3 regions of the Komagataeibacter europaeus genome follow, and region 3 is predicted to be linked to each of the others. Evidence: riboswitches for the same ligand, from Rfam matches in the RefSeq annotation. Region 3 holds a riboswitch; each other region holds the start of a gene.
What was found. Region 3 has a riboswitch for cobalamin ahead of S101446_RS02810 (TonB-dependent receptor plug domain-containing protein). Riboswitches for the same ligand answer to the same signal wherever they lie in the genome.
Positions count from the first base shown of each region.

Region 1: it holds a riboswitch for cobalamin, as region 3 does, so the genes downstream of both, S101446_RS10590 (carbohydrate porin) here and S101446_RS02810 (TonB-dependent receptor plug domain-containing protein) in region 3, are expected to answer to the same signal.
Region 2: it holds a riboswitch for cobalamin, as region 3 does, so the genes downstream of both, S101446_RS12320 (DUF1636 domain-containing protein) here and S101446_RS02810 (TonB-dependent receptor plug domain-containing protein) in region 3, are expected to answer to the same signal.

Region 1 is NZ_CP021467.1:2,298,662-2,301,898, reverse strand. Features, by position in the region: gene S101446_RS10590 (carbohydrate porin) at 1-1,512, opposite strand, end outside; cobalamin riboswitch at 1,659-1,883, opposite strand; gene S101446_RS10585 (ribokinase) at 1,904-2,857, opposite strand; gene S101446_RS10580 (23S rRNA (adenine(2030)-N(6))-methyltransferase RlmJ) at 2,977-3,237, opposite strand, start outside.
Region 2 is NZ_CP021467.1:2,662,882-2,666,118, forward strand. Features, by position in the region: gene cobN (cobaltochelatase subunit CobN) at 1-401, opposite strand, end outside; gene cobW (cobalamin biosynthesis protein CobW) at 434-1,486, opposite strand; gene S101446_RS12320 (DUF1636 domain-containing protein) at 1,492-1,890, opposite strand; cobalamin riboswitch at 2,049-2,293, opposite strand; gene S101446_RS12325 (histidine phosphatase family protein) at 2,348-2,878, opposite strand; gene S101446_RS12330 (CbtB domain-containing protein) at 3,048-3,237, shown strand, end outside; gene S101446_RS17750 (hypothetical protein) at 3,235-3,237, shown strand, end outside.
Region 3 is NZ_CP021467.1:648,041-651,277, forward strand. Features, by position in the region: gene S101446_RS02805 (neutral/alkaline non-lysosomal ceramidase N-terminal domain-containing protein) at 1-710, shown strand, start outside; cobalamin riboswitch at 768-986, shown strand; gene S101446_RS02810 (TonB-dependent receptor plug domain-containing protein) at 1,106-3,205, shown strand; gene S101446_RS02815 (ABC transporter substrate-binding protein) at 3,219-3,237, shown strand, end outside.

The DNA of each region.
Region 1 (3,237 bases), 1.7 Mb from region 3:
CCATGGCGTGACCTGCGCCTGATAGGTCAGTTCAAGGTGGTTTTCATTGCCCTGCACCAGCGAATGGCTGTCGCGGTCGAACTGGCGCTGCCCCGAACTGGCGCGGCCGATGCCCCAGCCCAGCCCGATCGTGTCGTTGTCACGTCCCCTGAACGGGGCCTTCAGGTTCAGCCCCGCGTCGATGGCGAAGCTGATCATGTTGCGGTCGCCCCCGTTGCCCGTGGCGCGCACGAATGCACCCAGCGAGCGGGGGGATGTCAGCGAGGGCCGCCAGATCATCTGGTCGATGATGCCATAGACCATCCAGTTGCCCCGGTCCCATCGCGGGGTCAGGTCGGCCTGCGTGGCGCTGGCGTTCAGCGTGGCCGCCCCCAGTGAACCGCCGCGCTGGTTGTAGCGGTAGTCGGCGAATTTCGCGGTATCGTAGTATCCACCCAGCTTGTACACCCCCGGCAGGCCGGGATTTTTGGTCACGTTGGACATGTCGGCCGGCTGCGGGTTGAGCGCGTACTGCAGTTCGGTGATCAGCAGCGCGCCGTTGCCCATGTTGAAGTTCGTGCCGTTGGCGCCGTCATAGGTCTGGCTGGTGGGATCGGAACTGAAGCCGCTGCCGGACCCGGTGGCCTGCTGGATGGGCAGGGAGTTGTAGCGGTTGCCGGGCGGGTTGTCGTCGGCGGCGGCGAACATGAAGGTGAATTTCTCGCTGGGGCGGTAGCGGATGCGGATGGCGGGCGAGGACAGCGGCCATGACGGTCCGCCACCATACAGGTTGACCGAAGGGGCCATGGGCCAGCCGAAATTGGCGTTCAGGTACAAAGACGCGTAATCACTGACCAGGAATTCGGTATCAAGGTCCTGCTGGCCGATCTTCACGTCCAGCTTTCCCTTGAGGAAGGACTGCTGGTACCACAGTTCGAACAGGCGGGTGGAGCGGTCGGCCTCGAACCCGCTTATGGGGTTGAAGTTGTTCAGGTGATCCTGCGAGATCGAGCGCCCGCGCGTCTGCAGCGCGCTGACGTTGAACAGGCCGCCTTTCAGTCCGAACAGCTTTTCGGTATCGATGGTCAGCGTCGGCATGGTGACGCCGTCATAGGCGGGGCCGGTGCCCGAACCCTGCCCGTCGCCATTGGTGCTGGGCGTGCCGCCGGTGCCGTTGCCCCAGACCTCATCGACTTCCTGTATGTCGAAGGTGATGCCGTGTTTGTAAAGCCACGGCCGCGCGCCCCACATGTTGCCCAGCAGGTTGCCGCTGGTGTCCAGCCTGTCCTCGCCCCCTGCCGCGACCGCGGCCTTTTCTTCCGTATCGGCCTGCGCGCGCTCCGAATCACGCACCGTGGCGGGGTCGATCTGCTGGATCAGCGGGGTGGAATTGCCCAGTCGGGCACGGTCTTGCGCGATCTGTGTCTGGGCCTGCGCATGGGCGCCGGCTTCTGTAATGCCGATCAGGCCGCAGGAGAAGAGAAGGGCACGCGTGCGGCCATGGCGTGCCGCGCGGGCGAAGAGGAATTTCATGCAAAAAAACATCCCGTCAGGATGGGGCCAGCCATGAGGGGCTGGAAAAAGCGGCCCAACGTAACGGGCCACTGCTGGCGCGGGGGACGGGATGTCAGGTGGTCTTGTACATGTCTCGTGTCCATCTCCGGTCGGCCCGCCCGGCGATATTGTCAAGGACAACGGCAGGTCTCCTGGCTTACGGGTCACTGCATTCCATCTCCCTTCCCGGCCGGGGCCAGTGGGTGCCGTGTGGCGGCGCCAGATGAAGTACTCTGCGTTTACAGTTGCGGGTACAGCTGCCGACTGCACCCCCGGATATGGCATCCAGCCGGGGTTTACGACATTCCCTTTTTCACCCGTTTGCACGGGACCGTTGACTTGTGACCCGGACTATAGCGTTTACAGTCCATTAGGCAAGATCAGCCGGGGGTTGCCGGTCCAGCAGGGCTGCGACTTCCTTCCCGTCCGGTGCGGCCTGTGCGGCGCCGGGACGGGTGGTGGCCAGCGCGCCACAGGCGGCGGCGAAGCGCACGGCTTCCCCAATCGCCGCCCCGCGCGCCAGTGCGCAGGCCAGCCCTGCATTGAAACAGTCCCCCGCCGCCACCGTGTCAACAGCCCGGACATGGAAGGGCGGGACGAACCCCTGTCCATCCGGTGCGGAATACGCCACGCCGCGATGCCCCAGCTTGATGATGGCCGTGCGTACGCCGCGTGCGTGCAGGATGCGGGCCGCCTGCAGGGCGGTTGTTTCATCGGTGGGTTCGATACCCGTCAGGTCACGGGTCTCGCGTTCGTTGGGGGTCAGGATGTCCGTCAGCGCGTACAGGTCTTCCGGCAGGCCGCCTGCCGGGACCGGTGCGGGGTCCAGCATGACGGGAATGGCGCGCGCACGGGCCTGCCGGGCCATTTCCAGCACCAGTGCGGGGGGCATTTCCATCTGCATCATAACCAGTATGGCCTGATCCAGGGCAGGGGCGAGCCGGGACGCGGCTTCCGCCCCGTGGCGCATGTTTGCCCCGCCATCGACAAGGATCTGGTTTTCGCCCGCATGGTCGATGGTGATGAAGGCCCGGCCGGTGCCTGCCGCCGGGTCTTCCATAAGCCAGCGTGTATTGACCCTGGCCTGTTCCAGCGTGGTGCGCGCCATGTCTGCCAGCATGTCACGACCCGTCCAGCCCGCAAGCGCCACCTCCTGCCCCAGCCTTGCCACCGCAATCGCCTGATTGGCCCCCTTGCCCCCCAGCCCGGTGGTGGAGGAATGGACATGCAGCGTTTCACCCGGCTGTGCAAAACGCGCGACATGCACGACAAAATCGATATTGGTGCTGCCAATGACGGCAATATGGGGCTGTGGCGTCGGCACTGATGAAATCCTGAACAGTGGAAATGAACACGCAAGGGTCATTTTACCACTTCAGTCCGTAACCATACAGGTACGCAGCCTGCCTGTGCCATGCCCTTCCGCTTATCAGAAGTTTTTGGTTATTCAGGTACAATCCATTCCACGTTCGCCTGTGTCCCATCATCCCCCAGATGCGGGCACAACGTGGTCAGGATGGCGCGCGCGGTCTGTTCAAACCGGAACGGCGGGTTTGCGATCAGCAGGCCGCTGCCATTCAGCCGTGTCGGGTCCAGTGGCGGCCGCAGGGTCAGTTCAAGCGCCAGCAGGTTGCGCTGTCCCGCATCCTTCAGTGCATTGTGGAAGGCATGCGTGGGCGCGCGGTGCTTGATGGGATACCATGC
Region 2 (3,237 bases), 1.4 Mb from region 3:
ATGGCTTCCGGCACGATGGACAGCGCGGCAAGGCGCGGGTCGTCACGCCCGTCCCCCGCCACGAAGGCCAGCGGGATCCCGGCCTGCTGGCAGGCACGCGACAGTTCTTCCGCGCCATAGCGCCAGTATTCCACGCCGCCGAGCAGCCGGACCACCACGCAGCGCGACCCCATGATCGTGTCGGCCACGTACAGGTCGATGGACATGGGATGCAGCAGGCGCGACAGCGTGGCCGTGCGCAGGGTCGCAGCCGGCGCGCCCTGCGCCGCGTGGGCCGCGTTCAGGCACAGCAGGTCACTGTCCGAAAAGGACAGGAACACGATATCCGCCGGGGCATGTCCTAGGTCTTCCGCCTGTTCGCCGTCTTCCAGCGTGCGGACCTCACGCGCAAGCAGGTGCATGGTGGCTGCCCGTTTCCCTCAGTCGCCCGCCGCTAGGCCTGCGCCAGCGTGGCAGTGATGGCGGACTGGTCCATGCCCTTCTGGCCAATGACCACAAGGCTACCCGTGCGCGGCGCGTCAGGGGGCAGGGCGCGGTCGAACTGATGGCGGAACCGGCTGCCGACCCCCTGCACCGCAAGGCGCATCGCCTTGCCGCGTACCGTGGCGTAGCCCTTCATGCGCAGGATGTCGTGCTGTCCGGCCAGTGTTTTCAGGCGGGCGATGAAGCCCTCCACACTGTCCTGTTCAGGGATGGGGGCGACGAAGCTTTCAAAATCATCATGCTCGTGCTCGCCGCCTTCGGCGTCGTGGTGGGACGGGCGGGCTTCAAGGTCGTCTTCCGCCGCTGCGTCAAGGCCCAGCAGGATGGCGGGGTCCACCTGTCCGTCGGTCGCGCGCACCACCTTGACCACGCGCGGGATCTCGGCGCGGATGGACGCTTCCACCGCATCGGCCTGCGCCGGGGTCATGAGGTCGGTCTTGTTCAGCACCACCAGATCGGCGGACAGCAACTGGTCCTCGTACACTTCCGCCAGTGGGTTGTCGTGGTCCAGCGACGGGTCGGCGGCCTGCTGGCGGGCGACTTCGTCGGGGTCATCGGCAAAGCGGCCGGCGGCGACGGCGGGACCGTCCACGACCGTGACCACGCCGTCCACCGTCATGCGGGTGCGGATGGTGGGCCAGCCAAATGCCTTGAGCAGCGGCTTGGGCAGCGCCAGCCCCGATGTCTCGATCACGATATGGTCGGGTGGTGCCTCACGGTCCAGCAGGGCTTCCATCGTGGGCAGGAAGTCATCGGCCACCGTGCAGCACAGGCAGCCATTGGTCAGTTCCACGATATCCTCGTCACGGCACCCTTCCACGCCGCAGGCGCGCAGCGTGTCGCCATCAATGCCCAGCGTGCCGAATTCATTGACCACGATGGCGATGCGCCGACCTTTCGCATTGGCCAGCACGTGGCGCAGCAGCGTGGTCTTGCCCGCCCCCAGGAAGCCGGTGATGACAGTGACGGGTACCCTGGCGCGGGCCGTGGCGGATGGGGTCATGGCGATCAGGCTCCTGAAAAAAGGGATGCGGGGAAACGGCCGCGCACCATGTCCGACAGGCTGGCGGGGCGGCGGGATGGCATGACGGTGCCGCTGCGGGATGCGCCGTAGGCGGCGACATAGGTCATGAGGTCCGCTGCCTTTTCAGGGCCAAGTCTGGCCAGCAGCCAGCCCCATTTGCCCGGCATGGCCACAACGGCGGTGCAGCCGTCATTGCACGCGGCAAGGCAGTTGACTTCATGCACCACGACCTGCGGGTTGCCTGATGCCAGCGCCTGCATGGCATCAAACAGCTGGCGTCCGGGCGGGTTGTCGGAAGCGGGCAGGCCACGGCGGCAGGTCACGCAGACATGCAGGTGAACGGGACCGGCTTCCGAGGGTGCGGGTAGTGGGGGAGTGCTCATGACGGTGCGTGCCCTTTCGCGGCGTTGCTGCGCGCGGGCAGCGGTGGGCGGGGTGCGCGGTCAATGGCTTTGCGCGCTGCGCATGGGCAGGGCGGGCGCCTGTCGCGTGCCGGGCACCCCGCCGGCCATGCGATCGAATTCGGTCCTGTTATGTCCGCCTGCGGGCGGACATGATGGCAGGTCTCCTGGCTTGTGGCGGAGGGTGCTGGGGTCAGCACCCTCGATCCCGGCGGCCTTCCCGGTCCCGATCATGGGAACCAGTGGCGCATGTCGGCCCGCAGGACGCGGACCGGGCCGGGAGACAGCCACCTACAGTTGCGGGGGCAGCGACGGAATTGCCGGTATGGCGCACCGTCTTCCCTATTCTCCCCCACAAGGGGGAACCATCAGCGGCGGATTTAGACGATCGATCCCCGCACTGTCAAAGAAACCCGGCATGCGGGCGCATGTCATGCGGTCATGGCAGCGGTGCGCCACTGACAGCCACGCGCCATGCTGCATGACGGGTCAGGCATGTACGGGTCAGGGGCGCGATATCCAGTCGCGACAGCATGGCGGCCGTTCCGCCAAGGGCGGCGACCATGATCGCCCGGACAACCGTGGCGTCGGCCACCACCGTAACCCGTGCGGGCGTGGGGGACAGGGTTTCAAGCCAGCGCGCCACGCGGTGCAGGTGTGCGGTCCGGCTTTCCCCGCCCGGCGGGGCGAAACCGGCATCGGCGATCCAGCGCGCAAGGTCGGCGGGGGACAGGTCTTTCAACGACTGTCCGGCCCATGTTCCCATGCCGGGCGCGCGCAGGGCGGGTTCGGGCATGGCGTGGCGCGCGCCGAAGGCCGGCATGGTGGGGGGGAACAGGACCTGCCCGGCATCCACGACATGCCGGGCAAGGCTGGCGGGCAGGGGGCATGTTTCGCCATGCATCGGGAAAACGCCACGGCGCACGCAGTCGGGGGCAGGCAGCGCGAGACAGGTCAGGGTCTGGTTCATGCCCTGCTGCCCTGCGTGTGGGGGAGACGTGGGGTCTGCAAGGGAATGATTGACCTTCCGTGTCAATTTTGAAAACATGGACCCAGATCCGGTTATGGGAAGGACGGCCCGATATGGTGTGTCCCCTGCATGCTGCTCCGGGTCGCACGTGATCCATGGAGTTACCAGTATGAGCCAAGATACATCCGTTCTGTCCAGCGCCGCTGTCGCCGCACCGCAGGTTTCCATCCCGGTCCGCGACCTGCTGCCGTGGGGTGTGTTCGGGCTCGTCCTGGCGTCGCTGCTGATCTATTTCGTGGGTGCCGAGCAGGGTGCGACCTCCCTCATTTCCGGCCATTACGTGCATGAATTCGTGCATG
Region 3 (3,237 bases):
CCGTGCAGTCCTCGGTCATGGACGGATCGGTCACCAGCACGGGCGGCAGGCTTGTGACGGCCGACCTCGCCGGTGCGGCCATGCGGCATGTCGAGGCACGGTACGGCCCCGACGCCACCGCCCTGTTCATGGTGGGGGCGGCGGGCGATCAGGCCCCCTATCTTCAGGCCAGCCGTCCCGTCGTCAATGCGGATGGCAGGGCGGCCCGGATTGACATCCATGAAGCCGGGTTCGCGATTGTCGACCTGCTGGGCGCGCGCCTTGGCACGCAGATTGTCGATGTGGCGGAACGGATCAGGGCCGTCGATGCACCGACACTCGACATCCGGCGGGAAAGCATACAGGTGGCGTCACAGGCGTTCTCGCCCCGCACGGACCGCGCCACGGGGCCGGTCACGACATTTTCCTATGATGCGGGGCCGCCGGTTGCGCTGCCCGTGGTGCTGGTCCGGATCGGTGACCTTGCGCTGGTGGGCGTGCAGCCGGAACTGGCCGCGGGCCTTGGCGTCCGGATCCGCGCGCATTCGCCCTTTGCGCATACCATGGTGGCCACGATGGTTGATGGCGGGGCCAAATACATGCCCGATGCGCGCAGCTATGACCGCCATACCTACGAAGCGCGCAGCTCCCCCTTTGCCAGGGGGGCGGGGGAAGCCGCCTGTGCCCGGATCGTGGCATTGCTGAAGCAGGCCCTGCCTGCCGCCCGGTAACGGCCGCCAGCGGGCATGGGGCGTAAGGCAGCCCGGGTTGACAGGACCGCCCCGCACGATCAGAACCGTGCCGACGGTTTCCCCCTGCGGGGGGATGAAAAGGGAACGGGGTGCGGATTGCGATCCAATGCCCCGGCTGTCCCCGCAACTGTAAGCGGTATGTCCTTGCATTGCCGGATGTCATGGTCCGGGCCACTGGAAACTGCGGTTTTTCGGGAAGGTCGTGCAGGATGCCACGCCGTGAGCCAGGAGACCTGCCGTCATAGTGGTTGCGACCGGGAACTGTCTGGCGGGGTGTCCTGACGGTGTGGCGCCACGGATTTCCCTACGGACCGGAAACCGTGTGGTGGCACGCTCTCGTGGCAACGATGATGTGACCGCGAGACCTGAACCCGATGATCCTTTTCCGTAATCTGCTGATTGCCTCCACCACATTGATGACAATGGGGGCGGCGGTGGCGCGCGCTGATGCCCCTGCCGGGCAGGGCGCGCCACAAAAGCAGCCCGGCCGCGCGCATGTGGTCAGGGATCAGAAACCGAAAGCTGCCGTTCCACCGGGCGATGCGGGCCTGCCCGAACTGATCAGCGTCAGCGCCGCCCGCAGGCCCACGGCAGCCGATGACATCGGCACCAGCATGACCATCATCACCGAACGGCAGATCCAGACCCAGCAGCGGCGCAGCCTGACGGACATCCTTGCGCGCCAGCCGGGGCTGAACGTGGTGCAGACGGGCGGGCCAGGTGGCACGTCGTCCATTTTCATGCGGGGCAATAACGCCAACGAGGTCAAGGTCCGCCTTGATGGCATGGACATCAATGACGGCAGTTCCACCAGCGGCCTGTTTGATGCCGGGGCGTTCGTGACCGACGGCATGGGCCGGATCGAGATCCTGCGTGGCCCGCAGAGCGGTCTGTACGGCGCGGACGCCATGGCCGGTGTCATCGACATCACCACCGCACGCGGACAGGGTCGCTTCAGGCCGTTTGTCCGGATCGAAGGCGGTGGCTACGGCACGTTCAACCAGACATTCGGCGCGCGCGGCAGCCGGGGACGGTTTCATTACAATGTGGAATTTTCCCATTACCGCATGGACGGGTTCCATAATATTCCGTCCTATATCGAACAATATTATGGCGCCAGCCAGCAGCAGAGGCATGAAGGCAACCGCGATGACAACCGTGGCGTCAACACCCGGCTGGGTTATGACGTCACCCGCAGTTTCGACCTGGGGCTTACGGCGCGGCTGATACAGGACAACAACCATTCCTATTCGGTGTATGACCTGCAGAGCGAAAATCTGTACGGTGACAGAGGCGTGCGGGAACAGACCACCCGGAACGAGGCTATCGTGCGCGGGACGGCGCATCTGGTATCCTTCCACGGCCTGTTCGATCAGGTGCTCGGCCTTGGCTACATGACCAACCGCAACCGCTGGACGGAGACGGGCACAAGCTACGGCAGCCCGGTCAATCCCGATCCCGATTATTACCGGTCGAGCCGACTGAAGGTGGACTGGCACGGCACGTTCAATTTCAGGCAGTATGGCCAGTTGCTGATCGGGGCCGAGCATTTCCACGACACGTTCAATACCAGCCATACGGCGTCCAGCATGTGGGATAGCGGATACGATACCTCCGCCAGCATGGATACGACCGCGGGCTACGGGCAGTATCAGGGGAACTGGAACCATATTCTGTACGGCGCAGCCAATATCCGTTACGACGCCAATTCACGCTACGGCAACCATGTGACATGGCGCGTGGCACCCGCGATCCATGTGCCGGGCACCGGCACCATCATCAAGGCCAGCGCCGGTTCCGGCTTCCATGGACCGTCATTGTACCAGCTGTTCGCAAGCCAGGTGGGCGCCGGATATTCGGAAAAGGGCAATCCCAACCTGAAGGCGGAGCAACTGATCGGCTATGACGCGGGTGTTGAGCAGAAACTGCTGCATGACCGTCTGAATTTCGGCGCAACTTGGTATGACAACCGGGTCAGGAACCTGATCCAGTCCTCGCTGTCGATTGATTCGTCATATGACTACAACTACTCCTACGCCAATGTGGCGAAGGCGCGAATGTATGGTGTGGAAGCCTTCGTGAACTGGAAGGCGCTGCGTACCCTGGAATTCAACCTCAGCTACACCTGGACCCATGCGCGCGATGAAACGAACCACGACGAACTGCAGCAGCGTCCGCAGCACAAATTCAATTTCAACACGACATGGACCCCCATCCGCGACCTGACATTTTCGGGCAACATCCTGTACACCAGCGGCTGGCGCGACCTGCCGGTCATCGGTAGCGAGACATGCAGCACATGCGCAAAAGGGCATGGGTATTTCACCATCGACGTGGCTGCCAGTTACAGGATCAACCGCTATGTTTCCGTCTATGCCCGCGCCGACAACCTGCTGGACCGCCAGTTCGAGGAACCGATCGGGTACCTGCAGCCCGGTCGCGCCGGTTATGGCGGCTTCATGCTGAATTACTGACATGAAGGGGGTTATGGCGGGCATTGTCGCGG